Regions from separate parts of the Geobacillus sp. BK01 genome, predicted to be linked through region 2. Evidence: riboswitches for the same ligand, from Rfam matches in the RefSeq annotation. Region 2 holds a riboswitch; each other region holds the start of a gene.
What was found. Region 2 has a riboswitch for S-adenosylmethionine ahead of mtnK (S-methyl-5-thioribose kinase). Riboswitches for the same ligand answer to the same signal wherever they lie in the genome.

Region 1: linked by a shared signal. The riboswitch ahead of metK (methionine adenosyltransferase) and the one ahead of mtnK (S-methyl-5-thioribose kinase) in region 2 are both predicted to bind S-adenosylmethionine.
Region 3: linked by a shared signal. The riboswitch ahead of ACTVDO_RS10545 (methionine ABC transporter ATP-binding protein) and the one ahead of mtnK (S-methyl-5-thioribose kinase) in region 2 are both predicted to bind S-adenosylmethionine.
Region 4: linked by a shared signal. The riboswitch ahead of ACTVDO_RS05040 (bifunctional homocysteine S-methyltransferase/methylenetetrahydrofolate reductase) and the one ahead of mtnK (S-methyl-5-thioribose kinase) in region 2 are both predicted to bind S-adenosylmethionine.

The regions. Positions count from the first base shown of each region.
Region 1 covers NZ_JBQPTH010000021.1:22,924-30,775, reverse strand. Annotated here, with positions in the region: partial or broken gene ACTVDO_RS14975 (DUF4351 domain-containing protein) at 125-397, shown strand; gene pckA (phosphoenolpyruvate carboxykinase (ATP)) at 1,213-2,799, opposite strand; SAM riboswitch class I at 3,304-3,418, shown strand; gene metK (methionine adenosyltransferase) at 3,537-4,748, shown strand; gene ACTVDO_RS14960 (gamma carbonic anhydrase) at 4,819-5,361, opposite strand; gene ACTVDO_RS14955 (tetraprenyl-beta-curcumene synthase family protein) at 5,487-6,605, shown strand; gene ACTVDO_RS14950 (tRNA (mnm(5)s(2)U34)-methyltransferase) at 6,640-7,227, opposite strand; gene ACTVDO_RS14945 (TIGR01212 family radical SAM protein) at 7,215-7,852, opposite strand, start outside.
Region 2 covers NZ_JBQPTH010000004.1:41,293-49,144, forward strand. Annotated here, with positions in the region: gene ACTVDO_RS06030 (ABC transporter permease) at 8-1,021, opposite strand; gene ACTVDO_RS06035 (sugar ABC transporter ATP-binding protein) at 963-2,513, opposite strand; gene ACTVDO_RS06040 (sugar ABC transporter substrate-binding protein) at 2,510-3,673, opposite strand; gene mtnA (S-methyl-5-thioribose-1-phosphate isomerase) at 3,660-4,727, opposite strand; gene mtnK (S-methyl-5-thioribose kinase) at 4,798-5,988, opposite strand; SAM riboswitch class I at 6,074-6,242, opposite strand; gene ACTVDO_RS06055 (carbon-nitrogen family hydrolase) at 6,336-7,151, opposite strand; gene ACTVDO_RS06060 (pyridoxal phosphate-dependent aminotransferase) at 7,268-7,852, shown strand, end outside.
Region 3 covers NZ_JBQPTH010000008.1:75,663-83,514, reverse strand. Annotated here, with positions in the region: gene ACTVDO_RS10590 (3-hydroxyacyl-CoA dehydrogenase NAD-binding domain-containing protein) at 1-250, shown strand, start outside; gene ACTVDO_RS10585 (acetyl-CoA C-acetyltransferase) at 278-1,450, shown strand; gene ACTVDO_RS10580 (acyl-CoA dehydrogenase family protein) at 1,525-3,309, shown strand; gene ACTVDO_RS10575 (arsenate reductase family protein) at 3,447-3,824, shown strand; gene gcvH (glycine cleavage system protein GcvH) at 3,919-4,302, shown strand; gene ACTVDO_RS10565 (YusG family protein) at 4,378-4,617, shown strand; gene ACTVDO_RS10560 (toprim domain-containing protein) at 4,711-5,070, shown strand; gene ACTVDO_RS10555 (thioredoxin family protein) at 5,067-5,381, shown strand; gene ACTVDO_RS10550 (hypothetical protein) at 5,536-5,883, shown strand; SAM riboswitch class I at 5,957-6,066, shown strand; gene ACTVDO_RS10545 (methionine ABC transporter ATP-binding protein) at 6,158-7,186, shown strand; gene ACTVDO_RS10540 (methionine ABC transporter permease) at 7,176-7,844, shown strand.
Region 4 covers NZ_JBQPTH010000003.1:171,010-178,861, reverse strand. Annotated here, with positions in the region: gene metH (methionine synthase) at 1-1,261, opposite strand, end outside; gene ACTVDO_RS05040 (bifunctional homocysteine S-methyltransferase/methylenetetrahydrofolate reductase) at 1,254-3,101, opposite strand; SAM riboswitch class I at 3,173-3,274, opposite strand; gene ACTVDO_RS05035 (ABC transporter ATP-binding protein) at 3,556-4,614, shown strand; gene ACTVDO_RS05030 (ABC transporter permease) at 4,611-5,420, shown strand; gene ACTVDO_RS05025 (ABC transporter permease) at 5,417-6,220, shown strand; gene ACTVDO_RS05020 (ABC transporter substrate-binding protein) at 6,221-7,294, shown strand; gene ACTVDO_RS05015 (iron-containing alcohol dehydrogenase) at 7,484-7,852, shown strand, end outside.

The sequences.
Region 1 (7,852 bases), on a different contig from region 2:
GGGCGGCCGGCTAAGCGGGGAATGGGAGCGCAAACGGAAAAACGGTTTGCGCTCCCCGTTTTGGAAGCAGGGGAAAACTAGGCGGCTTGCCCCGATTCCGGCCGTAACAGCGAAACGGATAAAAAAATTCGGGGACGAGGTGAGCCAAATGGAGATGAAGGAAGCGAAACAAGTGATGGAGCTCATCATCTCATACGAACAGCGGGGAATCGAGAAAGGCATTCAACAAGGAGTCAAACAAGGAATCAAGCAAGGGATTGAACAAGGACGCCAAAAAGGGATCGAGGAAGGGAAAATCGACATCGCGAAGAAAATGCTGGCGAAAGGGTACGATGTCGGCACGATCCACGAACTGACCGGGCTGCCGGCGGAAAAGATCGAACAGCTGAAGAAGTAAACCCGCCTTCGCATTGTCGTCGACCTCCAATCATGCCAAAAACCCGGGGGATCGACGACAATGGTTTTTAGCGCCTCAAACCTACAGCCATCAAGGTTAAAAGTCATTGACAGAATTTTTGAAACGTGGTATGCTGAAAACAGCTCCAAACCGAAAAGCTTGATGGAACAAGCCTTTTTGGGGTTTTTATCGTACCTATGAGGGATTGAAACTATGTTTGTCGTAGCATTTCTTTGACGTCCGCTTCTTCTAGTTTTTATCGTACCTATGAGGGATTGAAAGAAATATGTGAACGAACATCAGCCGCCCGTCATGGCGGCTTGTTTTTATCGCACCTACAAGAAATTGAAACCAAACAAGGAACTTCCATCTTGCTCGCCAATCCAACGCACCTCCCCCCGGATGGGGATTTTTTTGATGAGTTCCGAAATGATGTCCGTGTCTAAAAGATCTTCCCATCATTCAACCTCCCGCGCTTGCTCGTTGTTTCTTTCCAAGTCAAGTGCCGCACCGCACAATGGGGATTGCCTGAAGAAGTCGGTCAAGCGGGTTTTCGGTTTGGTCAGCCGCTCGTATTGTTCCACGGGCAACAAACCGCCGGTTTGCCCTGCGCGCCGATCGCTTGGGGGCTTTCATCAGCCGCCTTTCTCCCTGCATGACGGGGCCGGTGTTTGGCCTCTTGAAGCCGCCATTCTATGATGACCGCGTTACCGTCCATCCGGACTGATAGCATCGTTGAGCCCGCGGCCAAACAGAAGAAAAGCGAGAAACCCCGGCCGCGCAGGGGGTGTTCCCTGGCTGGCCGGGGTGTTTCGTTACACGAGCGGTCCGCCGAGTTTTTCGATGGACGGATCGATATGGGTGAATTTTTGGAAGTTCGTGCGGAACTTTTGCGCCAGTTCTTTCGCTTTTTGTTCGTACGCTTGTTTGTCGGCCCACGTGTTTTGCGGCTGCAGGACGTCATCGGGCACGCCCGGGACGTGCGCCGGGATGGCGAGGCCGAAAATCGGGTCTTGCACGGTTTCGATGTTGTCGAGCTCTCCTTCAACGGCCGCTTGCACCATCGCCCGGGTGTAGGCGAGTTTCATGCGGCTGCCGACGCCGTACGGCCCTCCTGTCCAGCCGGTGTTGACCAAAAAGACGCGGACGTTGTGTTCGGCGATTTTTTGCCCGAGCATTTCCGCGTATTCAACGGCCGGGCGCGGCAAAAACGGGGCGCCGAAGCACGTCGAGAACGTCGCTTCCGGTTCGGTGACGCCGCGTTCGGTGCCGGCGAGTTTGCTTGTGTAGCCGCTTAGGAAGTGGTACATCGCCTGTTCGCGCGTCAGCTTGCTGATGGGCGGCAGGACGCCGAACGCATCGGCTGTCAAAAACACGATCGTGGACGGATGGCCGGCGACGCTCGGGTCGATGATGTTGTCGATCGCTTGGATCGGGTAGGCGGCGCGCGTGTTTTCCGTCAGCGTGCCGTCGTCATAGTTCGGCACGCGCGTCGCGTCGTCGAGGACGACGTTTTCGAGCACCGCGCCGAAGCCGATGGCGTCGAAAATTTGCGGCTCTTTTTCGCGCGATAGGTTGATGCATTTCGCATAGCAGCCGCCTTCGATGTTGAAAACGCCGCGGCTCGACCAGCCGTGTTCGTCATCGCCGATCAAGCGGCGCTTCGGGTCGGCGGACAGCGTCGTTTTTCCCGTTCCCGACAAGCCGAAAAAGAGGGCGACGTCGCCTTCCTGGCCGACGTTGGCCGAGCAGTGCATCGGCAAGATGCCTTGTTCCGGCAGCAAATAGTTCATGACCGAGAAAATCGATTTTTTCATTTCCCCGGCGTATTCGGTGCCGCCGATTAAGACCGTGCGCCGTTCAAACGAAATGATGATGAACGTTTCCGAGCGCGTGCCGTCAACGGCGGGGTCGGCTTTAAAGTTCGGCGCGCAAATGACGGTGAATTGCGGCTCGTGCGCGGCGAGCTCCTCGGCGCTCGGGCGGATGAACAGCTGATGGACGAACAAATTGTGCCAGGCGAACTCGTTCACGACTTGAATCGGCAGCCGCGATTTCGGATCGGCGCCGGCAAAGCCTTTAAAGACGAACAGTTCGTCTTGTTTCATTAAATAATCCAGCACTTTGTCATACAGTTTGTCAAACGTCTCCGGCGCCATCGGCTGGTTGACCGGGCCCCAGTCGATCGTTTGCTTTGTGGACGGCTCTTCGACGATGTATTTGTCTTTCGGCGACCGCCCCGTGTACTTGCCGGTCGTGACGGCGACCGCGCCGGTATGGGTCAGCCGCCCTTCGTTCCGTTGCAATACTTTCTCGACGAGCTCGGCGACGGACAGCTGATGGTGCACGTACGGTTTTTGCAGCAGCAACGCCAGTTTATTCGTCATCTTGGCAATCCCCATGTTCACAACCTGCCTTCTTTTTGTAATCACTCTTGAAAATAGTATAACACATTTTTATTAATAGTCCATACTAATTGTGTAGGTTTTTTTGAACTTATTTTGCCTATTTTTCAGATTTTGAACGCTCTTGGCCTATCCCGGCGTTAAAAGAGTAGAAGATTCGAAAGACCCGCCCCGTGGAAGCCGCCCGTGTGCGTCCCGCAGCCAGTCGGCCTTAGCAAACCGGCAATACGTTTGCCGGATCCGCTCCGCCTTGTTCAAGGATGCAGCCGCAAGCGCCACGTTTAGATGGACATCACTTCCTATACAAAGGAAAGGGGCTCTGTTTGGCTTCCTTTTGATCTTGTTGAGGCAAGGGAAAGAGCGGCGGGGACAGGCGCCGATGTTTTCTCCGTCTGGGCTCGCGTGTGGAAGCAGGGCTTCTTGGTGCGGGATGATAAAAAATTCACTTCTGCGGTTGACTTTGTTCCTCCAATTGCGATAAGATAAGTCATTGAACGGATACTCTTATCCCGAGCCGGTGGAGGGACAGGCCCGATGAAACCCAGCAACCGTCACAACTGTACATGTGTGAAATGGTGCTAACCTGTGGCAAGGCGCAGTCCTTGAACGATAAGAGTGAAAGGAAGCAATACGATTGCCATGACCTTTCCTCACCGTGACAGGGAAAGGTTTTTTATATTGCAGGGAATGAGTTCCGTATCGCCACATTACGCCAAGAGGAGGAAACAAACCGAATGTCAGCCAAACGCCGCTTGTTTACGTCAGAATCTGTGACGGAAGGACATCCGGATAAAATTTGCGACCAAATTTCCGATGCCATTTTGGACGCCATTTTGGAAAAAGACCCGAACGCCCGCGTTGCGTGCGAAACGAGCGTCACGACCGGGTTGGTGCTCGTGAGCGGGGAAATTACGACGTCAACGTACGTCGACATTCCGCGCCTCGTCCGCGATACGGTCCGCGAGATTGGCTATACGCGCGCCAAATACGGATTTGACGCCGATACGTGCGCAGTGTTGACCGCGATCGATGAGCAGTCGCCGGATATCGCCATGGGGGTGGACCGGGCGCTTGAAGCGCGTGAAGGTCAGATGACCGACGAGGAAATTGAAGCGATCGGGGCCGGCGACCAAGGGCTTATGTTTGGGTTCGCCTGCAATGAAACGGAAGAATTAATGCCGCTGCCGATTGCGCTCGCCCACCGCCTGGCGCGCCGTTTGGCGGAAGTGCGCAAAACGGATGTATTGCCATACTTGCGCCCGGACGGGAAAACGCAAGTGACGATCGAATATGATGAAAACGGCAAACCGGTGCGCGTTGATACGATCGTCATTTCGACGCAGCATCACCCGGAAATTACGCAAGAGCAAATCGAGCGCGACATGAAAGAGCATGTCATCAAACCGGTCGTGCCGGCAGAATTGCTCGATGAGAACACGAACTATTTCATCAACCCGACCGGCCGGTTCGTCATCGGCGGTCCGCAAGGCGATGCCGGGCTGACGGGGCGGAAAATCATCGTCGACACGTACGGCGGCTACGCCCGCCATGGCGGCGGCGCGTTCTCGGGCAAAGACCCGACGAAAGTCGACCGTTCGGCGGCGTATGCGGCCCGTTATGTGGCGAAAAACATCGTTGCAGCCGGACTCGCCGACAAGTGCGAAGTGCAGCTCGCCTACGCGATCGGCGTCGCCCGTCCGGTATCGATTTCCATTGATACGTTCGGCACTGGGAAAGTGTCGGAAGACATTTTAATTGAAGTCGTCCGCAACAACTTCGACCTGCGCCCGGCCGGCATCATCAAAATGCTCGACTTGCGCCGTCCGATTTACAAACAAACGGCCGCTTACGGCCATTTCGGGCGCACGGACATCGACCTGCCGTGGGAGCGCACCGATAAAGCGCCAGTGTTGAAAGAACAAGCGTTGGCGTTGGCGAACAAGTAAGGCCGGACGGCGCGGATGCGCGGGTCGTTTCGGGCGTCGGCCAACAACCACCAGCACAAGAGCTGCCGGATCACGGCAGCTCTTTTTCGTGAGGGCGCGCGGCTTGTTGCAGCGCTTTGTAATAGCGCCCTTTTTCCACATATTCGCGGCGGATGCGCTCCATTTCGCGGAAGTCGTCTTCGGTCAACTCGCGGACGACTTTAGCCGGCCGGCCGAGGGCGAGCGTGTTCGGCGGGATTGTTTTTCCCGGCGGCACCAAACTGCCGGCGCCGATAAACGCGCCTTCGCCGATTTCCGCGCCGTCTAAAATGATCGAGCCCATGCCGATGAGCGCGTGTTTCCGGACGATGGCGCTGTGCAAAATGACTTGATGGCCGACGGTCACCCCGTCTTCGATGATGAGCGGATTGTTTGGACTTTGATGCAAAATTGAGTTATCTTGGATATTGACCCGGTTGCCGATCACCGTCGGCGCCACGTCGCCGCGGATGACGGTGCCGAACCAAATGCTCGTCTCTTCGCCGATCACGACATCGCCGGTGATCGTCACATAATCGGCGATGAAGGCGGAGGCGGCGATTTGCGGTGTTTTTCCTTTGTACGGATAGATCATGGCGTTCGTTCCTTTCATGGCAAAATCATGGATTCATGTTTATTTTACAAGGTTGTTTCCGGTTCGTAAATGAAACGGAAGCGCCCTATGGTTTGCCCCGCGTGTGGGGATGGCGATACTAGAAGATGAAAGCATCGTTTTTGCGTCCCGAGGTGAGCAAATTGAAAATCCCGACACACCCGATTGCGTTAATGAAAATGGTTTATCGCGACGTGTTTCCTCTCGTCCACCGCGAGCTTGCCTATTGGCGGCGGCGGGCCGAGCGCATTCCCGACCCGGAGCTTCGGCGCCAGGCGCTTGCAAGCATCGCGTCGAAAACGTTCCATTGCGAAGGCGGCGCGATTTTGGCGCTGCTTTCGGGCGACAAGCTTGAGGCGTGCGTTCGCTTTATCGTCGCCTATCAGACGATCAGCGATTATTTGGATAACTTGTGCGACCGGAGCACATCGCTTGATCCGCTCGATTTCCGGGCTTTGCACGATTCGATGCCGGACGCCTTGACGATCGGCGCCGAGCCGTCGAACTATTACCGCCACCGCCGCGAGCAGGAAGACGGCGGCTATTTGCCGGATTTGGTGCGCACGTGCCAGGAAGTGCTCGGCACATTGCGTCATTATGAGACGATCGTTCCGTTTTTGCATGAGCTGGCCGGCTATTATTGCGACTTGCAAGTACATAAACATGTCGACACGAAAGAGCGCGTGCCGCGGCTCGAGAGATGGTTTGCCCAATACAAAGACGCCTTGCCGCCGATGGAATGGTACGAGTTTTCCGCCTGCTCCGGTTCGACGCTCGGCATTTTCTGTCTTGTGGCGTATGCGTTCGGCGAGTCGCTGCCGCCGGAGATGGCCAAACAAGTGCGCGACGGCTATTTCCCGTACATTCAAGGGCTGCACATTTTGCTTGACTATTTGATCGACCAGGAGGAAGACCGGGAAGGCGGCGATTTGAATTTTTGCTTTTACTATCCGGACGAAACGGTGCTGCTTAAGCGGCTTTGCCATTTTATCGAGGAGGCGGACCGCCATGTCGGCGCGCTGCCGCACGGCGAGTTTCACCGCTTGATCCACCGCGGCTTGCTTGGGCTGTATTTGTCGGATGACAAAGTGAAAAAACAGGAGCGGCTGCGCCGGTTGGCGCGCCGGCTCGTCCGCGCCGGCGGGGCGGCGTCGATGTTTTTTTATTGGAACGGAAAAGCGTATCGCTTTTGGCAGGAGCAACAAAAACGGCTGTCCTTGTCATAAGGGCAGCCGTTTGCTTCCGAAAGGCGGCCTGATCTCAGCCAGCCCCGTTCGTTCGCTTCTCGATGGCGAGCAAAAACGGCGGGTCGTTGCGCCGGTTGAGGAATTGATATTGCAAGACGTGGGCGCGCCGCTGATCGAGCGTGCGGACGTAGTCGAGCAAGGCGTCGCGCTCGATTTTTCCTTCCGGATGGCCGTGGTAGACGACAAGGGCGATGACGCCGCCCGGCTTTAAGATGGAAAGAAGCTGGCGGACCGCTTCGATCGTCGATTCCGGCTTCGTCACAATTTGTTTATTGCCGCCCGGCAAATAGCCGAGGTTGAACACGGCGGCGGCGACGCGCCCGTGAACGTGGCGGGGGAGCGTTTCCAGCAGCAGGCTGTGGCTCGTTTGAAACAGCGTCACCCGCCCGTCCAGCCCGTGTTCGGCGAGGCGGGCTCTGGCTGCCGCTATCGCTTCGGCTTGAATGTCAAAACCAAACACATGCCCGCGCTCCCCGACGCGCTCGGCTAAAAAGACGGTGTCATGGCCGTTGCCGACCGTCGCATCGACGGCGATGCCGCCTTCTTTGAGCGCGCCGTCCAGCAAAAAACGGGCAAACGGCAAAATATTCATGATGGCCATGCGCTTGCCACCCCCTGTTTGTACCGCTTCCCTTGAAAGCTGTCCCGCCGCTTGAGTTCGGCGTCAATGGCGTTTAACACTTCCCATTTGTTGGCGCTCCACATCGGGCCGATGAGCAAGTCGATCGGCCCGTCGCCGGTGATGCGGTGCACGATCATCTCAGGCGGCAGCACTTCAAGCTGGTCGCACACGAGGCGGACGTATTCGTCAAACGACAAAAACCGAACGAGCCCTTTTTCGTATTGTTTCACCATCGGCGTTCCTTTTAATAAATGAAGCAAATGGATTTTAATGCCTTGCACATCCATGGCGGCGACCGTTTTCGCCGTTTCCATCATCATGTCGTACGTCTCGAGCGGCAAGCCGTTGATGATATGGACGCACACCCGGATGCCGTGGCGGCGCAGTTTTTGGACCCCCTCGACAAAACAGTGGAAATCGTGCGCCCGGTTGATGAGCTGGGCGGTCCGCTCGTGAATCGTCTGCAGCCCGAGCTCGACCCATAAATACGTCCGCTCGTTGAGTTCTGCCAAATAGTCGACGACGTCATCGGGCAGACAGTCGGGGCGCGTGGCGATCGACAGCCCGACGACCCCGTCAAGGCCGAGCACCGTTTCGTATTTTT
Region 2 (7,852 bases):
TCGGGCGTTATTTTTTTTGCCAATGTGACAGGGCGAGGGCGCCGACTAAAATGGCGCCTTTTATAATGTCCTGGGCGTAGTACGGGACGTTTGCCATCGTCAAGCCGTTTAACAACACACCTATCAAAATCGAGCCGAACAACGTGCCGATGACGTTCGGCTTGCCGGCGCCAAAGACGGAAAAACCGATGTAGGCGGCGGCGACGCCGTCCATCAAAAATGAGGCCCCAGCTGATACTTGCCCGGTGCCAATGCGCGAAGCGAGGACGATGCCGCCTAGGGCGGCGAAAAAGCCGCTGATGATGTACGCATACGTCCGGTAACGGTTCACCGGAATCCCCGACAGCCTTGCCGCTTCCCGGTTTTCCCCCGTCAAATAAAAGAGGCGTCCCGGTTTGGTGTATGTCAAAAACAAGTGGGCAGCAATGACGACGAACAGCATCAGCAAAACGGAAAACGGTACGCCGAACAGCTCTCCTTGGCCGATAAATAAAAAGGAAGGAATGAATTTGCCCGGCGCCGTGCCGCCGTCTGGCAGCGGCATATCGTTGTAAATCGAAAATCCTTTCGTATAGGTGAGTTGTACGCCGTTGATGGCATACATCGTCGCTAAGGTGGCGAGCAAATCAGGCAATTTGAATTTGACGATCAAGAGCGAATTGAGCAGTCCGACGGCGACGCCGAGCAACAGCGGCACGAGCAAGGTGACGAAAATTTCTTGACGGTGCAAGACAAGCGCCGCCGCACTGGCGATCGTCGCAAGGCTTACCGTTGAGCCGACCGATAAATCGAAGCCGTCAACGATCAGCGAAAACGTAATGCCGATCGCCACGAGCGTCACGATCGAAATCGAGCGCAAAATGTCGCTGAAGTTTTCATACGTGAAAAACCGGTCTTGTGTGATGCCAAAATAGGCGATCACGGCCAGAATGGCGAGCAATGTCCCATGTTTATACAAAAACTCAAGAATAGACGGCGCCGTTTTTTTCGACGGCGTCGCGGAAACGGCCGGCTGATTCATCGATTTCACCTCCACTGCAATAATAAACAAGCTGCTCGTACGTGAGTTCAGCGGCCGGCAGGCGGGCGAGCAGCCGACCGTCGACCATAATATAGATGGTGTCGCAAACCTCGAGCAGCTCATGACATTCGCTTGAAAAGTACAGCACGGTTTTCCCTTCATCAGCGAGGGTGCGGATGATGGAAAAGACGTCTTGTTTCGCGTGAACATCGATTCCTTTCGTCGGTTCATCGAACAAAAAGACGCGTGCGTTCGTGTTCAGCCATTTGCCGATCACGACTTTTTGCTGGTTGCCGCCGCTTAAGTGGCGGACAGCCGTGGCGCTTGACGGCGGATGGATGGCGAGCGAGCGAACGAGGGTATCGGCGGCCTCCGCTTCTTGTGCCCGCTTGATCCATTGCCAGCGCGCCAGGCGGGAAAGAAGGCGCACGGTGATGTTCGTCCGCACCGATTCGGGCAAAAACAGCCCTTGCTTGCGCCGTTCTTCGGGAATAAGGGAAAGTCCGGCTTCGATGGCTTCATAAGGTGACGAGAACACATAGCGCCGGCCATCGATTTCCCATTCGCCCGCCGTCTTTCGATGGGCGATGAGGCTTTCAGCAAGCTCCGTCTTGCCGGCGCCGACCAAGCCGGCGATGCCGACAATTTCCCCGCGATGGGCGTATAGGTCGATGGTCGTGCCGGTTTTGTCAATCGTGATTCCGCGGGCGGCAAAGGCGATGTCGCTTCCGTACGTGCGCGCCTGGTTGGCAGAGGTTCTTCGCTTCGTCCCGGTCATATGAAGGACGATGTCTTCAAGCGACAGGCTGCCGGCCGCGCCGTGATAGACGACGCGGCCGTCGCGCAAAATCGTCAGCCGGTCAGCGATTTCTTGCACTTCTTTCAGCTTATGAGAAATATAAATAAAGCCGACGCCTTGCTGTTTCAGCTCATGAATGATGGCAAACAGCCGCTTCGTTTCTGCCTCGCTCAGCGCGGCGGTCGGTTCGTCCAAAATGATGTAGCGCGCGTTTGACGACAACACTTTTGCCAGCACGATGAGCTGTTTTTCATGGAGCGAACAGTCGCGCACGAGCTTCGTCGGCGGGATGGAAAGGCCGACGCGGCGAAGCAGAGCGGCGGCCCGCTCTTTTTCTTGGCGCAGCGAGCGGATCGGCCGGTTTTTCACATCAGCGAGCTCGTCAGCCGCCAGGTTTTCGTAAACGGGCAGGCCGGGAAACAGCGCTGTGTCCACTTCTTGCACGACAAGGCCAATGCCGGCCTGCTTGGCCTCACGCGGCGATGAAAACGCGCATGGAGTGCCGTCGATCGTGATCGTGCCGGCGTCGGGCGGAACGGCGCCGGCCAACATGTTCATCAGCGTGCTTTTGCCGGCGCCGTTCATGCCTAAAAGGGCGTGGACTTCGCCCGGACGGACGTCGAAGTCCACGCCGTCAAGCACGCGCACGGCGCCAAACGATTTTTCCATGCCCCGCATTGACAACCCGTTCATTTTTTGTTCACCTGAGCTTCCAGCGTTTTCATCCACGGCGAGATGGCGACGTTCGATTGCCCCCAGCCCGGGATGTATTGCGAGAGATCGCTCATCGATACTTGTTTGTCCGGCAGGTCAGACCGTTTCACTAAATGCGGCTCGAGCGAGTAAATGTTCGGCGTTTTTTCACCAGCAATTTTTTGATAGGCGAAGCGAACTTGAACGCGGCCGACTTCCGCCGGATCCGTCGCCGTCGTCGCCACCCACGGACTGTTCGGTTTTTGGATCATTTGCAAGTCTTCGTCGCTTAAATCGATGCCGTACACTTTAATTTCCGTGCGCCCGGCTTGTTCGATGGCGCGCGTCGCCCCTTTGGCGAACTCGTCCCATGTGGCGAAGACGGCATCGATGTCGCCTTTATTCGGATATTTTTTCAAAATGGCCTCCATTTGCGTTTGCGTGTCCAGCGCGGTGTTGGCGCTCGCTGTGCCGAACTTGGCGACTTCTTTTATGTTCGGGTAGCGCTTTTTAAATGCGTCGTAAATGACATGACGTCGCTCCATCGGTGTGAAGCCGCCGACCCAAATCGTGACGATTTCACCTTCGCCGTTTAAGTCTTCCGCAAGTGTCTTTAACGTTTTCCAAGCGAGGCTATAGTCGTCTTGGTCGATGACGGTGACGCCGGGAATGTTCAAATCGTTGTCAAACGCCACAACCGGAATGCCTTTGGCGACGGCTTTTTTCACCGGCCCTTCGAGCGCATCGGCGCGGCCGTGGTCAAGCAAAATGGCATCGACGTTTTGCGTAATGGCCGTTTCAACATATGATGCCATCTTCGTCAAATCGTTGTCGGCGTTATACACTTGCACTTCGCCGCCGAACTTTTGCACTTGTTCTTTCACGCCGGCGATGTATTGCGAGGAGAATGTGCCGATCGACATTTGCATGATGGCGGCGATTTTCACCGGTTTTTTCAGTTGTTCCGGAATGGCCGCCTGCCCGCTGCTTGCGGCGGTGGAGCTGTTTGCCGATGAGGCGGCGCCTTGCTGGCCCGTTTGTTTCGTTTCGTTGGCCGGCTTGGCGCTCATGGCATCTTGCTCATTTGTGCAGCCGGCTAAGATGGAGAACACGGCAAAGAAAAGAAGAAAAAGGAACGATAAGGCCTTAAATTGTTTCATGGTGCTCCTCCTTTGTGAATAACGATGGCAGCGCCGTTTCGTAATGGCCGCGGACGATGCCTTTTTCAGTAATGATGGCGGTAATGAGCTCGTTTGGCGTAACATCAAACGCCGGATTGTACACGTTGACGCCTTCCGGGGCGATGCGCACGCCGGCGAGATGCGTCACTTCATCCGGGTGGCGCTCTTCAATCGGGATATCCGCCCCTGTTTTTGTCTTGATGTCGATCGTTGACAGCGGGGCAGCAACGTAAAACGGAATGCCGAACGATTGGGCGAGCAAAGCGAGGCCAAACGTGCCGATTTTGTTCGCTGTATCGCCGTTTCGCGCGATCCGGTCGGCGCCGACGATGATGGCGTTAATGTGTTTCGCCTTGATCGTTTGCGCCGCCATGTTGTCGGTAATGAGCGTCACATCGACGCCCGCCTGCATGAGCTCCCATGTGGTCAGGCGCGCTCCCTGCAACACCGGCCGCGTTTCTAGGGCGTAGACGGACAGCTCGATTCCTTTTTCTTTTGCCAAATAAAACGGGGCGAGCGCCGTTCCGTAGCGGGCGGTGGCGATCGAACCGGCGTTGCAAATCGTCATCACCCGGTCGCCCGGACGGAAAAGGGACAAGGCGTATTCGCCGATGCGGTGGCACACATCCTCATCTTCGATTTGGATGCGGATCGCTTCGTGAATGAGCATTGTTTTCGCTTCGTTGACGGAAGCGGCGCTTTTCGCGGCGGCGACGAGCCGGTCGAGCGCCCAAAACAAGTTGACGGCCGTCGGGCGGGCGCTCGCTAAGTAGTCGCGGTCTTGTTGCAAGCGGCGCTGAAATTCGTCCACTGATTCGGTTTCATAGCGCGAGGCGGCGAGCGCCAAGCCGTAGGCAGCCGTGATGCCGATCGCCGGCGCCCCGCGCACTTTCAACGTCGCGATCGCCTCATGGACGTCTTCGAGCGTATGCAAGTCCATGTATTCGGTGATCGATGGCAGTTTTTGTTGGTTTAAAATCGTGACATGCGTCTCATGCCATTCGACAGAGCGCGGGATGACAAATGAGTTCATCGTCGTCTTCCTTTCTCGGTTGGTCGATTGGCCCGGGCTGGCGTTGGACGGCCGGCCCGGGCAGAGGGTGTCATCGTTCCGTTTCGACGAACAGGCGGCGGAAGCCGTCCGTTCCCGCCAGTTCGGCACGCTCAACGATCAGGCGGCGGCCGAGACGGAGTGCGTGCCGTTTCGCGGCGAGCCGTTCGACTTTTTGGTCAATGCCGTCGAGATCCGCCACATGGGCGAGGCCGATCGTCCGGCGGATGACCTCGCAGCCGGCAAAACCGACGGCGTCAACGAACGCCTGCCGCAGCACCTCATCAAGCAGTCCGGGCGTCGCGGCGTACGTTTCGACGCTTTCGGTGCGCCAAAGCTCCGAGAATACAGACGTAAAAACGTCCCACGTCTGGTCGATATGATCAAAGAGCGGACGGCGCTCCGATTCAGGGCGGGACAACGCATTTAACAGCAAGTTGGCGAAAAATTGGCCAAGGTCAAACCCGATCGGGCCGTAAAAGGCGAATTCCGGGTCGATCACTTTCGTTTCGTCGTCGCTGGCGAAAATGCTGCCAGTGTGTAAGTCTCCGTGCAGCAGTACATCCGCTTCAGTTAAAAACTTGCGCTTCAGCTTCGCTGCTTCGAGGCGGAGGCGGTCATCTTCCCAAAGCGCTTCAACGTCTGGGCGCAATTCGTCTTCAAAGTTGTTCGTGTCATGGTCGAAAAACGGATCGGTAAAGACGAGATCTTCCGTAATTTTGCATAGCTCTGGATTGACAAAGCTTTGCGCCAACTTCTTTTTCTCTTGTTGATTCATGCCGAAATCAGACGTGTAAAACGCTGTTTTGGCGATGAATTCGCCAATATGCCGGGACAAAAGCGGATACGTTTTCCCTTCGATCAGCCCTTTGCGGGCGATTTGCAAGTGGGACAAATCTTCCATCACCGTGATGGCGAGCGATTCGTCAGAGTAGTAGACGTTTGGCACATATTGCGGCACATAGCTGGCAAACGTGCGCAGCGCGTTGCTTTCAATGACCGCGCGTTTTAATGTGAGCGGCCAGCTTTCACCGACGACTTTCGCGTACGGCAGCGCTTGTTTGATGATGATGCCTTGCTTTGTCTCTTGGTCGACGATATGAAACACTAAGTTTAAGTTGCCATCGCCGATCTCGCGGCACAGAAGCGGCGCCCCGTCGCGGAACAAGCCGAGGCGGACGGCAAGGGCGGTCGCTTTTTGTTCGGTGAGCGGTTCGTAAACAGCTGATTGGACAATCGTCATTTTCACGTTCCCCCTTTAGGTTTTGGCAAATGAAAAAGCCTCTTTCGCATACGGAAAGAGGCTTGAAGATGCATCGTCTTCGCGCCTCTTATCTTTCAGAAAGACATCGGTCTTTCTGTTGGACTTAGCACCGTGCCCTGCGGAAGCGGGTCGCTTCCGGCGCCGCCCTTGGCGTGCGCCCTATCTCACGATAGCATTACGGTCGGTTGCTGGGCTTCATTGGGCCAATTCCCTCAGCCAACTCTTGATAAGAGTACCGATCTGGCTATTGAGTTTTTGCAATTTTCACGATGTTAACAATCGTTTGGTTGCTTGATTCGAATGATACAGGTTGGGCAGGCGGATTGTCAATACGTTTTAAAAATTTTTTTTGCCGCCTCGTCGTAATCGCGCGGCCGGCGGTCGGCAAACACCGGGATGCGCGCACGGACCTCTTTAACGAGCGCCGGGTCGATGTCCGCTAGAAGAACGCCCGGCTTTTCATCGGCCTCGGCGATGATTTCGCCCCACGGGTCGATGACGAGCGAATGGCCGGCAAAGACGTTGTTCGGGTCGCTTCCGGCCCGATTGCAGGCGACGACATAGCATTGATTTTCAATCGCCCGCGCCATCAGGAGCGTCCGCCAATGGTGAAGGCGGGGAAGCGGCCATTCGGCGACGACAAACAGCACTTCCGCTCCGGCCAACGCATGGGCGCGAATCCACTCCGGAAAGCGGATGTCATAGCAAATGACCCCAGCGCACGGCAGCCCGCTAAGTGAAAATAAGCCTGGCTCGTTTCCCGGCTGCAAATACAAATGCTCATCCATCAGTTGGAACAGATGAAGTTTGCTATATTCACTGACGATTTGGCCGCTTCGGTCGGCGACAATCATCGTGTTCGTCACACCGGCAGCGGTTTTTTTGGCGACTGAGCCGGCGACGAAATGGACGCCATATGTTTGCGCCAGGCGGGAGGCGAACGCTTTCGCCCGCACGGCATCGTCATCGGCAATTTCGTCCAAGCGCGTCAAGTCATAGCCGGTCGTCCATAGTTCCGGAAGCACGACGATGTTGGCTCCTTCGTTGGCGACGGATTGCACGGCTGTTTCGGCTTGCTGTTCGTTCGTTTGCGGATCGCCAAACGCGATATCGAGTTGGAGGCAAGCGATGCGGATGGTCATTGTTTTTCACCCCAATGAAAAAAATTTGCTTTACATTTTGCTTTTTACGATATATGATTTTGCACTAGAATTTCAAGAATTTTTGAGAAGGAAGAATTTTTGAGAAGGTGTGGGGGATGACGATCGAATTTCCATTTTCCGAACTGCTTGAACAGCTGCCGAAGCAGTTTTTTGCTTCGCTTGTCGCCAAAGTGGGAGAGAAAATCAAGGCCGGGCATGATGTCATTAATTTAGGGCAAGGCAATCCGGACCAGCCGACGCCGAAGCATATCGTTGAGGCGATGCAACGGGCGGCGGCCAATCCGAAGTACCATAAATATTCGCCGTTTCAAGGCTACTCCTTTTTGAAAGAAGCTGTTGCCGCCTTTTATGCGCGCGAATACGGAGTTGAGGTTGACCCGACCCGCGAAGTCGCCATTTTGTTTGGCGGCAAGGCCGGGCTTGTCGAGCTGCCGCTTTGCCTCGTCAACCCGGGCGATGCGGTGCTCGTCCCGGATCCAGGCTATCCGGATTACTGGTCGGGAATCGCGCTCGCCCGCGCGCGGATGGAAATGATGCCGCTTGTCGCCGAGCAGCAATTTTTGCCCGATTACAGCGCCATTCCGGCGGCGGTCGCCGACCAGGCGAAACTGATGTTTTTAAACTATCCGAACAACCCGACCGGTGCGACGGCGACGAACGAGTTTTTCGTCGAGACGGTG
Region 3 (7,852 bases), on a different contig from region 2:
CGGCTATGCCGCCATGCTTTTAGGCGCGCAATCGATGCTCCATTCCGGCTACATTAGCGAGCACGATTTGAAGATCGCGAAAAAGTTGGCGTACGTCCTCTCGGGCGGCAAAGTGCCGTACGGAACGGAAGTCGATGAGCAGTACTTGCTTGATCTTGAGCGCGAGGCGTTTTTGAGCCTGATTGGCGAGCCGAAGACGCAAGCGAGAATGCAGCATATGTTGGTGAAAGGAAAACCGCTCCGCAACTAAAGCGGGGGATTCAAGGGGGAGATTGGCGTGAGAGAAGCGGTCATTGTCGCAGGCGCGCGCACACCGGTCGGAAAAGCGAAAAAAGGAACGCTCGCCCATACGCGGCCGGACGATTTGGGAGCGCTCGTCGTCAAGGAAACGTTGAAGCGCGCGGGAAACTATGACGGGAATATCGATGACTTAATTATCGGCTGCGCCATGCCCGAGGCGGAGCAAGGGTTGAACGTCGCCCGCAACATCGGGGCGCTCGCCGGGCTGCCGCATACGGTGCCGGCGATTACGATCAACCGGTATTGCTCGTCCGGCTTGCAGGCGATCGCCTATGCGGCCGAACGGGTCATGCTTGGCCATTCGGATACGGTCATTGCCGGCGGGGTCGAATCGATGAGCATGGTGCCGATGATGGGGCATGTCGTCCGCCCGAACGCCCGCCTGGCCGAAGAGGCGCCGGAATATTACATGTCGATGGGCCATACGGCCGAGCAAGTGGCGAAACAATACGGCGTGAGCCGCGAGGACCAGGACGCGTTCGCCGTGCGCAGCCACCAGCGCGCCGCGAAGGCGATTGCAGAAGGCAAGTTCGACGACGAAATCGTGCCGGTCGAAGTCGTCGTGCGCAAGGTGGAAAACAACAAACTGGTGGAAGAGACGGTTGTGTTTGCCCAAGATGAAGGCGTGCGCCCGGAGACGAACATGGAGACGCTCGCCAAACTGCGCCCGGCGTTTGCCGCCAACGGCACGGTCACAGCCGGCAACGCGTCGCAAATGAGCGACGGGGCGGCGGCCGTGATGGTGATGGACCGCGAAAAAGCGGCATCTCTCGGCTTAAAACCGCTCGGCAAGTTCCGCTCGTTCGCCGTCGCCGGCGTGCCGCCGGAAGTGATGGGGATCGGCCCGGTCGCCGCGGTGCCGAAAGCGTTGAAGCTCGCCGGCCTGGAGCTGTCCGACATCGGCTTGATCGAGCTGAACGAAGCGTTCGCGTCCCAGTCGATTCAAGTCATTCGCGAGCTCGGGCTTGACGAAGAGATCGTCAACGTCAACGGCGGGGCGATTGCGCTCGGCCATCCGCTCGGCTGCACGGGCGCGAAGCTGACGTTGTCGCTTCTTCATGAAATGCGGCGCCGCGACGTCCAGTTTGGCATTGTCACGATGTGCATCGGCGGCGGCATGGGCGCCGCGGGTGTCTTTGAACTGCTGTGATGCCGGCCAATGACAACTAAAGCGGGCGGCAGCGCCGCCCGGACTATTACGATATTCGGGGGAGGAAACAACCAATGGCAAAAACAGCCGAAAACGCGATTCAAGGCGGCAGCTTTTTAATTGAGGACATTCCGGCCGAGCGCGTCTTTACGCCGGAAGATTTCACCGACGAACATCACATGATCGCGAAAACGACGGCGGAATATGTGAACAACGAAGTGCTTCCGCAGCTGGAGCATTTGGAACACCACGAGTTTGACCGCTCGGTGAAGCTGCTCCGCAAAGCGGGCGAACTCGGTTTGCTAAGCGCCGACATTCCGGAAGAATACGGCGGTTTGGGCTTGGATAAAGTGAGCTCGGCCATCATCGCAGAACAGATGGCGCCGGCCGGCGGGTTTGCGATTTCGCACGGGGCGCACGTCGGAATTGGCTCGCTGCCGATCGTCTTGTTCGGCACGGAAGAACAAAAACAAAACTATTTGCCGCAGTTGGCGACCGGCGAAAAAATCGCCGCCTATGCCCTGACGGAGCCGGGTTCGGGTTCGGACGCCCTCGGCGCGAAAACGACGGCGAAATTGAACGCCGAAGGAACGCATTACATTTTAAACGGTGAAAAGCAATGGATCACGAACTCCGGGTTTGCCGATGTGTTCGTCGTCTACGCGAAAGTGGACGGCCAGCATTTCACAGCGTTTATCGTCGAGCGCGATTTCCCGGGCGTTTCGACTGGTCCGGAAGAAAAGAAAATGGGGATCAAAAGCTCGTCGACGCGGACGCTCATTTTGCAAGACGTGCCGGTGCCGAAAGAAAACGTCCTCGGTGAAATCGGCAAAGGCCATGTCATCGCGTTTAACATTTTGAACATCGGCCGCTACAAGCTCGGATTGGGAGCGGTCGGCGGCGCGAAGCGGGCGCTCGAAATCACGCTCAAATACGCGAATCAACGCCAGCAATTCAAACGCCCGATTTCGCAGTTTACGCTGACGCAGGAAAAATTTGCGACGATGGCGTCGCGCCTGTATGCGGCGGAAAGCTCGGTGTACCGCACGGTCGGCTTGTTCGATGAACGGATGGGCTTGCTCGATGGGGAAAAAGCGAAAGACGGCAAAGAAGTGGCGAAATCGATCGCCGAATACGCGATCGAGTGCTCGCTGAACAAGTTTTTCGCGACCGAAGTGCTCGATTACATCGTGGACGAAGGGGTGCAAATCCACGGCGGCTACGGCTTCATGCAGGAATACGAAATTGAGCGCGCCTACCGCGACTCGCGCATCAACCGCATTTTCGAAGGGACGAACGAAATCAACCGCCTGCTCGTGCCGGGCATGTATTTGAAAAAAGCGGTAAAAGGCGAACTGCCTCTTTTCCAAAAAGCGCAGCAGCTGCAAGAAGAGCTCATGATGATGACGGCCGAAGAACCGGGAACGGGCGCGCTCGAACAAGAGAAATATTTGGTGCGCAACGCGAAAAAAATCGCTTTGATGGTCGCCGGGCTGGCGGCGCAAACATTCGGCGCGAAAATCGAGGAAGAGCAAGAAGTGCTCGTGAACATCGCCGATATTGTCGCCAACATTTACGCCATGGAATCGGCGCTTCTTCGCACCGAAAAAGCGATCAACGCGGACGGGGAAGAGAAGCACAAACAAAAATGGCTCTATACGCAAATTTTCTGCCAAGAGGCGTTCAATGAAATCGAAGCGCATGCGAAAGAAACGCTCGTCGCCGTCGAACAAGGCGACACGCTGCGGATGATGCTCGCCGCCCTCCGTCGGCTGACGCGCCATACGCCAATCAATGTGATCGCGAAAAAACGCGAGGCGGCCGCCGCCCTCATTGAAGCGGAACGGTATATTGTGTGATAATTAGGAAGTACCGGGCACAGCCCGGTACTTCTTGCTCTCTGGAACAGGCGCTCCGCTTGGGGAAGCGGCCGCTGTAACGCCCCGCTTCCCCGCGGATGACCGATCGTTCAACACGGTTAAAAGGAGGGGTAGGAATGGCGCTGACGCTCTATTGGTATCCGAAATGCGGAACGTGCCGGAAGGCGAAAAAATGGCTCGATGAACACGGCATTGACGTGCAAACGGTGCATCTCGTCGACGAACCGCTGACGAAAGAACAACTGGCCGACCTGCACCGAAAAAGCGGGCTGCCGCTCAAAAAATTTTTCAATACAAGCGGCATGAAATACCGCGAACTCGGGTTGAAAGACAAGCTTGACGGCGCCGCGGAGGACGAGATGCTCAACTGGCTCGCGTCGGACGGGATGCTGGTGAAACGGCCCATTTTAACGGATGGCGAACGGGTCGTGGTCGGATTTCGCGAGCAAGAGTACGAAGCGTTTTTCGCCGGGCGGCCGCCGGCAGAAAGTTAAAAAATTTGCATAAAAATGATGCGAACTCAGTGAGTTTTTATCGAAAATCGGTTATGATGAAAAAGAACACAATTTGTCGCAATGGAGGGATTCGATGAACACGCCAAAAGAACTTCGCTATTCAAAAGAACACGAATGGGTGCGCGTCGAAGGGGACAAAGTGCGCATCGGCATCACCGACTTCGCTCAGTCGGAGTTGGGGGATATCGTTTTTGTTGAATTGCCGGAAGTCGGCGCGGAACTGACGGCGAACGAGCCGTTCGGCAGCGTCGAATCGGTAAAAACGGTTTCGGAATTGTACGCGCCGATCAGCGGCACGGTCGTCGAAGTGAATGAAGAGTTGAACGACAATCCAGAATATGTAAACGAGTCACCGTACGAAAAAGCATGGATGGTTGTCGTTGAACCAAAAGATGTAAGTGAAGTCGACAAGTTGTTGACGGCTGAACAATACGAGGCGATGGTGAACGAAGGATAAACGTTCCTGTGGTCTTCGCCCCCGAATCGGACACCCTATACATACCGAAACTTGATGAAAAAAGGGGTGCTTCCGATGGCGTTGCAACCAACGCGTGTCGATATTACGGACCGGGTGACCGGCAAGCTGAACGGCCGCTCGCTCGACTTGTATGACGAAGGTGAATTCATCGGACGTCTTCCGCTTCCGGCAGCGGCCGTCGAGCTGAAAAACGGGTATAGCGAGCAAAATGGCAAAATATATAAAGAGGTGACCGCTACCGTTGAACCGGACCAAAAATATGTCGACTGTGACGGGGAAGCGGGTTGGTGTTGAAAGGCAACGGTGGATGACCGTTGCTTTTTTTCAACCTTTTTCTGGTGAGAGACATACAATATGGTATCCTTTTCGAAGCTAGGTGGGTCGGACATGCGACAGGCAGAAAAAGTGATTATTGTAGAAGGGCGATCGGATAAGCAAAAGGTGGCGGCCGTGCTGAACGAACCGGTTGTCATTCTTTGCACGAACGGCACGATCAGCGATGCGCGTCTTGAGGAGCTGGCTGACGAGCTTGAGGGTCACGATGTGTACGTGCTGGCGGACGCCGATGAGGCGGGGGAAAAGCTACGCCGGCAGTTTCGCCGCATGTTTCCGGAGGCGGAACATATTTATATTGACCGGGCGTACCGCGAAGTGGCCGCCGCCCCGCCTTGGCATTTAGCCCAAGTGTTGCTGCGCGCCCATTTTGACGTCCGCATCGATTCGTTCATGAGAGGAAGAGGCGAGTGAAAGCGATCGAACGACCAGATGTGCAACGGATTGTGAATGAACAGCCGCTTATGGCGCTTTATATTTACACGCCGCTGTGCGGCACATGCCAGCTGGCGAGACGGATGTTGGCGGTAGTCGAGCAGCTGTTCCCAACGCTGCCGTTTTACGAAACGGACATTAATTATATGCCGGAGCAGGCAGTCGTTTGGAAAATTGAAAGTGTTCCTTGTTTGCTTCTTTTTGTTGGCGGGTCGCTGGCCGGCAAATGGTATGCGTTTCATTCCGTCCCTTATTTGTATGATGAACTTCAAGCCCGTTTGCCGCGCTGACGATCCGCCTTTTTTTGACGCCATTTGACATATTTCTTCGGAAATGACAAAAACAGCGCTCATTCGCTAAACCGGTTGTCGAGATTTTTGTAAAGGATTCTCCCCCTCGGTATGGAAATAAAGGGAATAAAGGAAAATGGGGGGAGGATGGTCAATGGAAATGCGTCAGTTAGTTGGACAGTTCGCAGAACGGATGCAAACGTTGCGCCATTTGTTGCCGATTTTGCCGGATGAACCGTTGTATGTGCGGTTTGAGAGTGAAGAAGGCGTCGCCATGTTGGTGATCGGCAAAGAGCCGGCTGCCGCGGAAATGGAAAAGGATGAACGGAAAACGTTAACGGTGCGCGGCACAAAAACAGCGCTTTGCTCGCTCTTAGGCGGCGAACTGAAGCTGCAGCAGCTCGTCCGGCTGCGCGAAGTGCATGTGTCGGGAAGTTTTCGCCACCTGTTGCTGCTCGAATCTCTCCTCCATTTGGCTAAGCCGTATCGTCATGTCGGGTGAAAAATTTATTGACATGATTCGACATACAATGATACAATCACACACGTAATCAATCGAATAGGCGTTTGTTGCGCTCTTATCAAGAGAGGTGGAGGGATGTGCCCAATGAAGCCCGGCAACCGTCAGCGCGTCTGCTGAAAAGGTGCCAATTCACACAAAGCGCCCTGCTTTGGGAGATAAGAGACGGAATGGTGGACAATACCTTTCTGTTCTCTGCGGGCAGAAAGGTTTTCTTTTTGCGTTCCGCCGCCTTAGGAGGAAGGAAGGTGAAACGATGATTACACTCGAACGGGTGACGAAAATTTACGATGCGGCGAACGGGGCGGTGACGGCGGTCGATGACGTGTCGCTTGACATTCGCGAAGGGGAAATTTTCGGCATTATCGGTTACAGCGGCGCGGGGAAAAGTTCGCTCATCCGGCTGTTAAACGGGCTTGAGACGCCGACGAGCGGCCAGGTGATCGTCGCCGGCCGCGATATGGCGCGCATCAAAGGGCGGGAGCTGCGCAAAGCGCGTCAGGAAATCGGGATGATTTTCCAGCATTTCAACTTGCTTTGGTCGCGGACGGTGCGGGAAAATATCGCGTTTCCGCTCGAGATCGCCGGCGTTCCGAAAGCGGAGCGGCAAAAGCGGGTCGAGGAGCTCATCGAGCTCGTCGGGCTCACGGGACGGGAAGAGGCGTATCCGTCGCAGTTGAGCGGCGGGCAAAAACAGCGGGTCGGCATCGCCCGGGCGCTTGCCAACAACCCGAAAGTATTGCTTTGCGATGAGGCGACATCCGCGCTTGACCCGCAAACGACGGATGCGATATTGGACTTGCTTGTCGACATCAACAAGCGGCTCGGACTGACGATCGTGCTCATTACCCATGAGATGCACGTCATCCGCAAAATTTGCGACCGCGTCGCCGTGATGGAAAGCGGCAAAATCGTTGAGCAAGGCGAAGTGCTGCATGTGTTCCGCAATCCGCAGCAGCCGATTACGAAACGGTTCGTCAAGCAGCTCGTTGAACCGGAGGAAACGGAAGAGGCGATTTCCCATCTGTTCGGTCAATATCCGAACGGGGTGATCGCGCAGTTGACCTTTGTCGGTGCGGCGGCCGGCCAGCCGCTCATCACGCAAGTCGTGCGGCAGTTTGCCGTGGACATGAACATTTTGCAAGGGAAAATTTCACAAACCCATCAAGGCGCCTACGGCGTGCTGTTTGTGCACATCGACGGCGCGGCGGATGAAATCGCCCGGGCGCTTGACTATATTCGCAGCCAGCAAGTGGCGGTGGAGGTGATTCACGATGCTCGCTAACCTCCTGCCGAACGTGCAATGGGAGACGATGTGGGCGGCGACGGTTGAGACGTTGTACATGACCGGAATGGCGGTCGCGGCGACGTTCGTCTTCGGGGTCGTTCTCGGACTGCTTTTATTTTTAACGGCAAAGGGAAACCTATGGGAGAACCGGTTGGCCAATATGGTCATTGCTGCGTTTGTGAATATTTTCCGTTCTATTCCGTTCATTATTTTAATTATTTTGCTTATTCCATTTACCAAATGGCTCGTCGGGACGATGCTCGGAGCCAACGCGGCGCTGCCGGCGCTCATCATTGGCGCGGCTCCGTTTTACGCCCGCATGGTCGAGATCGCTCTCCGCGAAATTGACAAAGGGGTCATTGAAGCGGCGAAGGCGATGGGCGCCTCGACGTGGACGATCATTTGGAAAGTGCTGCTGCCTGAATCGCTCCCGGCGCTTGTCTCCGGGATTACCGTCACCGCTGTGTCGCTTGTCGGCTATACGGCGATGGCCGGCGTTGTCGGCGCCGGCGGGCTTGGGAACTTGGCGTATTTGGAAGGGTTCCAGCGCAGCCATAACGATGTGACGTTTGTCGCGACCGTTTTGGTGCTCATCATCGTCTTTGTCATTCAGTGGATCGGTGACTTTGTCACTTCGAAAATTGATAAACGATAAAGGAGGAA
Region 4 (7,852 bases), on a different contig from region 2:
CGCGTTCGATGACGCGTTCGTCGGTCGAATCGATGACAAGCGGCACTTTCACTTTTTTGACCACTTCGCGGACGAACTGTTCCATGTCGTGCAGTTCGTCGCGGTCCGGGTCGGCCAAGCAAATGTCGATGACATGGGCGCCGTTTTTCACTTGGGCGCGGGCGATTTCCGCCGCTTCCTCGTACTTGCCTTCACTAATCAGGCGCTTGAACTTGCGTGAGCCGATGACGTTTGTCCGTTCGCCGACAAAGAGCGGGCGCATCGTTTCCTCATAGATGAGCGCCTCGATGCCGGAGACGGCGTGCACATCGAAGGAGGACGGGATCGCCCGCGGCGGGATGCCGCGAACCGCTTCGGCGATGGCGCGGATATGGTCGGGCGTCGTGCCGCAGCATCCGCCGACAATGTTGATCCATCCTTTCTCGGCAAAGCGGCGAATTTTCTCCGCTAACATCTCCGGCGTTTCATGGTAATGCCCTTCCTCATCGGGCAGCCCGGCGTTCGGATAGCAGCTGACGGCTGTATCGGCAAGGGAAGCGAGCGTGCGCAAATGGTCGGTCATAAACTCGGGACCTGTCGCGCAGTTTAAACCGACGGCGATCGGCTTCATATGGCGCACCGAGATGAGAAACGCGTCGATCGCCTGGCCGGCGAGCGTCGTGCCCATCGGTTCGATCGTGCCGGAAATCATGAGCGGCACGCGACGGCCGACCGCTTCAAACGCCTTGGAAATGCCGAGGAAGCCCGCTTTCACGTTCAACGTATCTTGGCACGTCTCAAGCAACAGGAGATCGACGCCGCCCAAAAGCAATCCGCGCGCCTGTTCTTCGTAGGAGGCGACGAGTTCCTCAAACGTTGCGCCGCCTGTCACCGACAACGTTTTCGTCGTAGGGCCCATCGAGCCGGCGACAAAGCGCGGCCAATCGGGGGTCGAGAACGATTCGGCCGCTTGTTTCGCGAGTTTGGCCGCCTCGATGTTGAGTTTCAACGCCAAATGTCCAAGGTCGTATTCATCGAGCACAATGCGTGTCGCCCCAAACGTGTTTGTTTCAATGATATCGGCGCCCGCTTCCAAATACGCTTCGTGAATGCGGCGGATGACGTGGGGGGCGGTGAGTGTCAAATATTCGTTGCACCCTTCATACGCCTCGCCGCCAAAATCAGCGGCCGATAGGTTGGCGCTTTGGATCATTGTCCCCATCGCGCCGTCAATAACGAGAATGTTTCGTTGCAGCTGCTGTTCTAAGGTGATGTTAGCCATGAACAACCTTCCTTTCTTTAGTCGCTGCTTCTTTTTCATGAATGTAGCGGACGAGCTCGACTGTCATGTCATAGCGTAAAAACGGTGTGATCAAGTAAATGCCGTTGAACAAATCAAAGGCAGCGTCAATGAGCGATTTGGCGATGGCGATCCCTTCGCGTGCCGCCTGCACCGGGTCGTCGCCGCAAGCAGCCATGCGGGCGCGAATCTCATCCGATAGGGTGATGCCTGGCACTTCGTGATGCAAAAATTCAGCATTCCGCGTGCCCGTAAGCGGCATAATGCCGACGTAAATCGGAGCGTCAAGATGTTTCGTCGCTTCGTACATCTGCACAATTTTTTCTTCCGAGTAAATCGGTTGGGTCAAGAAATAGTGGGCGCCGCATTGGATTTTTTTCTCCATCCGCACAACTGCTTTATCCAAATGGCGGACGTTCGGATTGAAGGCCGCACCGATCGAGAAATTCGTTTTTTGTCCGAGCGATTTGCCCGAATATGACAGTCCTTCGTTAAACTGGCTGATCAAGCGGATAAGATCGAACGATGATAAGTCGTACACGGACGTTGCCCCTGGGAAATCACCAATTTTCGAAGGGTCGCCGGTAATAGCGAGCACATCGGTGATGCCGAGCGTATGCAAGCCCATTAAGTGCGACTGCAAGCCGATCAAGTTGCGATCGCGGCACGTAATATGCACGAGCGGGCGAACACCGAGCCGTTCTTTCACGATCGAGCCGACCGCAACATTGCTGATGCGCGGTGTGGCGAGCGAATTGTCGGCCAACGTCAGCGCATCGATGCCGGCGTCATGGAGCGCTTTCGCTCCGGCGAGAAACTTGTCAATGCCGAGTTTTTTCGGCGGGTCGAGTTCAACGATGACCGATCGGCGCGCGCGGGCAAGCTCGGGAAGCGGAGTCGGGGTGGGGCGATCCGCTTGCACCGATACGGGCACCGCGCGCCGTTTCACCGTTTTTTCCGTCACCGGCGTCCGGTCGGTGAGCGCTTTTGCCATCGCTTCAATATGTTTCGGCGTCGTGCCGCAGCACCCGCCGATCAAGCGCACCCCCTGGTTGCGGAACGCTTTGGCCGTCTCCTCGAAATATTCGGCGTTCGTCTCATACACGAGCCGGCCGTCGCGGTAGTCCGGGAGGCTCGCGTTCGGGTACGCCGATAAAAACGCCTGCTTTGGCAGCGGCACTTCTTCAAGCGACCGAAGCATATGGTACGGCCCGAGTCGACAGTTGAGCCCGACGACATCGGCTCCCAGCGCCTCTAAGCGGTTAAGGGCATCGGCGAGCGGCGTGCCGTCTTGCAAGACGCCGACTTCATGAAGCGACACATGGGCGATAATCGGCAAGTCCGTCTCTTTGCGGGCGATGGCCAGCACCGTCTCCAACTCTTCCAAATCGTAATACGTCTCCAACAGCACGCCGTCGACCCCTTCGGCAAGCAGCACAAACAGCTGCTCGCGGAACGTCCGCTTCACTTCCTCGAGCGTGACGACGCTTTTGTTTAACGTGCGAAGCCCCCCGATCGTCCCGAGCACGTACGCCCGCCCGTTCGCTGCTTGTTTTGCGAGCTTTACAGCAGCGCGGTTAATGGCGGGCACATCGTCTTGCAAGCCGTAGCGGGCAAGTTTCACATAGTTGGCGCCGTATGTATTCGTTTGGATGACATCGGCGCCCGCCGCGATATACGCTTCATGAATATGGACGATTTCGTCCGGATTCGATAGATTCAATTCTTCAAAACAACGGTCAACGCCGTGCGAATATAACAGCGTTCCCATCGCCCCGTCGGCGATGAGAATGCGTTGTTTCAACTCATCCAGCAATCCCACGTTCGATTCCCCCGTTTCTTCGTAGTAAAAGAAAAAAGTCTTCTATAAGAAGAAGACTTTTTATTTTCTTCTTCTTATCTTCCAGGCGTCCGCCTGTCTGGATTTAGCACCTTGGCCGCGGCCAGGTTGCTGAGGGTTCACCGGGCCAGTCCCTCCCCCTCTCTTGATAAGAATGTCCGTATGCGGTTGTTTATTTCGTCTTGACTATTACTATATAATTTAATGTATTTTTTGAAATTATTCAATACGGTGAAGCAAGGAAATTTGAAAAAACGATCAATGAGACAGCGGCTTTCCGCATTGCGGGAAAAATTGGAAGCTGTTCTGCGGAATAGTCAGCCGCTTTTTGTTTTTTAGTCGCCGACATGGCGGAAAGCATATTTTTCCGTTGCACTTTCTACTCTCCTATGTTCTAATTAGGAATAGTGAACATCAAGAAGATGGGGGGCTGAAAGTGAACGGAGAAATCATCCGCTTCGAGCGAGTGACGAAGGAATACGACGGCGCAGCCGTACTGGATGATGTCAGTTTTGCGATGGAGCGCGGGAAGTTTTATACGCTGCTTGGACCGTCGGGTTGTGGGAAGACAACGATTTTGCGGCTGATTGCCGGGTTTATCGAGCCGACGGAAGGAACGATTTATTTCCACGGAAAGCCGATTCAAAACGTCCCGCCGAACAAACGGCAAGTCAACACTGTTTTTCAAGACTATGCATTGTTCCCTCATCTCGATGTGTTTGAAAACGTTGCGTTTGGTTTGCGCGTGAAAAAGATGAAAGAAACCGACATTCGCGAGAAAGTGAGGGAAGCGCTTCGGTTTGTCAACTTAGACGGCTATGAGCGCCGCCGCATTCAAGAAATGTCCGGCGGCCAGCGTCAGCGCGTCGCCATTGCCCGGGCGATTGTCAATGAACCTGAGGTGCTGCTCTTGGATGAACCGCTGTCAGCCTTGGATTTGAAACTGCGCACGGAAATGCAGTATGAACTTCGTGAATTGCAGCGCCGCTTAGGGATTACGTTCATTTTTGTCACGCATGATCAAGAAGAAGCATTGGCGATGTCCGATTACATTTTTGTTCTGAATAAAGGAAAAATTCAGCAGTTTGGGACGCCGAAAGACATTTACGACGAGCCTGTCAATCGATTCGTCGCCGATTTCATTGGCGAATCGAACATTTTGTCAGGGCGCATGATCGACGATTTCCTCGTCGAATTTGCCGGCAAACAGTTTGCGTGTGTTGACCGCGGCTTCGCGCCAAACGAACCGGTCGATGTCGTCATCCGCCCGGAAGATTTGGAGCTCGCGGCGCCGGAAGACGGGCAGATCGTCATCCGCGTCGATTCGCTCTTATTCCGCGGTGTCCATTATGAAATTTGCGGCTATGACGAAAACGGCAACGAATGGCTTGTCCATTCGACGAAAAAGGCCGAAGTCGGGGAAACGGTCGGCCTTCGTTTTGAACCGGAAGCGATTCACGTCATGCGACTCGAAAAGGAGGATGAGGACGCATGACGGAACGGGCGTGGCGGAACTGGTATTTAATCCCTTATGGCATTTGGCTTGTGCTGTTTGTCGTGGCCCCGATTGTCTTTTTGGTGTATGAATCGTTTTTGGATCTTGACGGCCATTGGACGTTGTCCAACTACAAATCCGTGTGGACGCCCATTTATTTGAAAATGATGGCGTATTCGTTTTGGTATGCGTTTTTAATCACGCTTGTGTCGCTGCTCATCGGCTATCCGACCGCCTATTGGCTGACGAAGACGCGGCACAAGCAGCTATGGCTGTTGTTGCTTATTTTGCCGATGTGGGTGAATTTGCTGCTGAAGGTGTATGCGTTTTTAGGGCTGTTCGGCACGTACGGGCTGGCCAACGCTTTGTTGAAAGCGCTGGGCGTCGGGCCGCGGCAGCTGTTGTTCACCGATTTCAGTTTTGTCTTTGTGTCGGTGTACATTTTTATTCCGTTTATGGTGCTGCCGATTTTCAACGCGCTGGAGGAGCTGCCGCCATCGCTTGTCGATGCCGCCCGCGATTTGGGCGCTTCGGCTTGGACGACGTTCCGCCGCGTCGTCTTTCCGCTCACGCTTGGCGGAGTGAAGGCCGGCTGCCAAGCGGTATTCATCCCGGCGCTGTCGCTGTTTATGATTACACGCCTTGTCGCTGGCAACCGCGTCATTACGCTCGGCACCGCCATTGAGCAGCATTTTCTTGTCACCCAAAACTGGGGGATGGGGGCGACGATCGCTGTTGTGTTAATGATCGCCATGGCGGTCATCGTCATCCTGACAGGAAGCGGAAGAAAAGAGGGAAGCCGATGAAACGGATGCAGGCGTGGGGACGTGTGTACTTGTTAGTCGTGTTTGCCGTGATGTATATGCCGATTGTGTATTTGATGTATTATTCTTTCAACAGCGGCGGGGCGATGCACGATTTTCAATCGTTCACGCTCAAGTGGTACCGCGACGTGCTGTCCGACGACCGCTTGCTCATCATCGTTTTGAATACAATCGTCGTTGCGCTGCTGTCGGCGGCGGTTGCGACGATACTTGGGGTCATCGGAGCGCTCGCCGTTTACTATGTCAAGCGGCAGCGAACGAAAAACGCTCTTCTCGCCCTCAACAACGTGCTGATCGTCAGCCCCGATGTCATCATCGGCGCTTCGTTTTTGCTGCTGTTTACAATCGCTGGCATCAAGCTCGGCTTTACGTCCGTGCTGTTGTCTCATATCGCGTTCAGCGTGCCGATTGTCGTGTTGATGGTGCTGCCGAAACTGGAAGAAATGAGCCCGACGCTGATTGATGCGGCTAGAGATTTAGGAGCCAGTCATTGGCAAGTGCTGTCCGGTGTGGTGCTGCCGTTTTTGGCTCCGAGCATATGGGCGGGCTTTTTCATGGCGCTCACGTATTCGCTCGATGACTTTGCCGTGACCTTTTTTGTCACGGGAAATGGGTTCTCGACGCTGTCCGTGGAAATTTATTCGCGGGCGCGCCAAGGCATTTCCTTGTCGATCAACGCATTGTCGACGCTTCTGTTTTTATTTACCATGCTGCTCGTCATCGGCTATTACGTGCTTAGCCAAAAAGGCGGCCGCTTGTACGGGATAGGGGGGCGAAAGTAGGTGAGACGGCTTGTCCAAGGATTTGCGGCCGTGTTTATCGCCGCGTTCGTCCTGATGTTTGTCACTCATCGGCTGAACGAAGCGGAAGGGTACGGCGGAGGCAAAACGGTGACGGTCTACAACTGGGGCGATTACATTGACCCCGCGCTCATTCGCGAATTTGAAAAAGAGACAGGGTGGAAAGTGATTTACCAAACGTTTGATTCCAATGAGGCGATGATGGCGAAAATCGCCCAAGGCGGGGCAACGTTTGACGTCGCCGTTCCATCCGATTACGCCATCAGCAAAATGATCGAAGAAAAGCTGCTTCTGCCGCTTGATTACCGAAAGCTTCCCAATTTGCAATATATCGAGCCGCGGTTTCTCAACTTGCCGTTTGATCCGCACAACCGGTATTCCGTGCCGTATTTTTGGGGGACGGTCGGCATCGTCTACAACCGCGAGATGCTTGGCGGCAAGACCATCACAAGCTGGAACGACTTATGGGATCCAAGCTTGCGCAATCAAATTTTGCTTGTCGACGGGGCGCGCGAAGTGATGGGGATGGCGTTAAACAGCCTCGGCTATTCGCTCAATGACACGAACAAAGCCCACTTGCAAGAAGCCAAGCGGAAGCTCGATCGGCTCATGCCGAACGTGAAGGCGATTGTCGGCGATGAAATCAAGCTGCTGCTTGCCAATGAAGAAGCAGCCATCGGCGTCGTCTGGTCGGGCGATGCGGCCGAAATCATCGCGGAAAACGACAAGCTCGACTATGTCGTGCCGAAAGAAGGCTCCAACTTATGGTTTGACAACATGGTCATTCCGAAAACAGCGAAAAACATCGAAGGAGCGCACGCGTTCATCAACTTTATGCTCGACCCAAAACACGCGGCGCAAAACGCCGAGTACGTCGGCTACTCGACGCCGAACAAAAAGGCGCTTCGCTATTTGCCAAAAGACATCGCGGCCGATCGCCGCTTCTACCCCGATTTGGATTCAGCAGGGCATCTCGAAGTGTACGAAAACTTGGGAAAACAGATGCTCGCCTACTACAACGAGTTGTTTTTAGAGTTCAAGATGCAGCAAAAATAAACAAACGAAGCAGCGTTCTATCAGCGAAGCGAGCGTACGCCTTCATTCACGAGGGTTGGCGCTCTCTTTCTCCTTTCTCCTTCTCCTGCAGAAAATCAGGAGGATTTCTCATCTGGGATGTCGAATGAGTGCTTAAAACATAAGGTTGTTGAGCAATAAAATGCAGATGGCCAATAAGGGGGCGCGAGGATGAACATTCATAAGTTCGTGATGCCCGAAGTGATTTTTGGCAGCGGTTCCATTCATCAAGTAGGGGAAAGTTGTCTAAGGCTTGGTGCGACAAATGTGTTGATTGTCAGCGATCCAGGTGTTGCGGAAGCTGGTTGGCTCGATGTTGTCATTAAGAGTTGCAGGCAAGTAGGATTAAAATACACGACATTTTGTGATGTAACAATAAATCCAAAGGACGAAGAAGTAAAAAAAGGCTGTGAAGCATATCTTGAGAATGAATGCGATGCTATCATTGGAATCGGTGGAGGCAGTTCTATTGATGCCGCAAAGGCTGTCGCCATTCTTGCCACAAACGGGGGACAAATTCATGAATATGAGGGAGTGGAT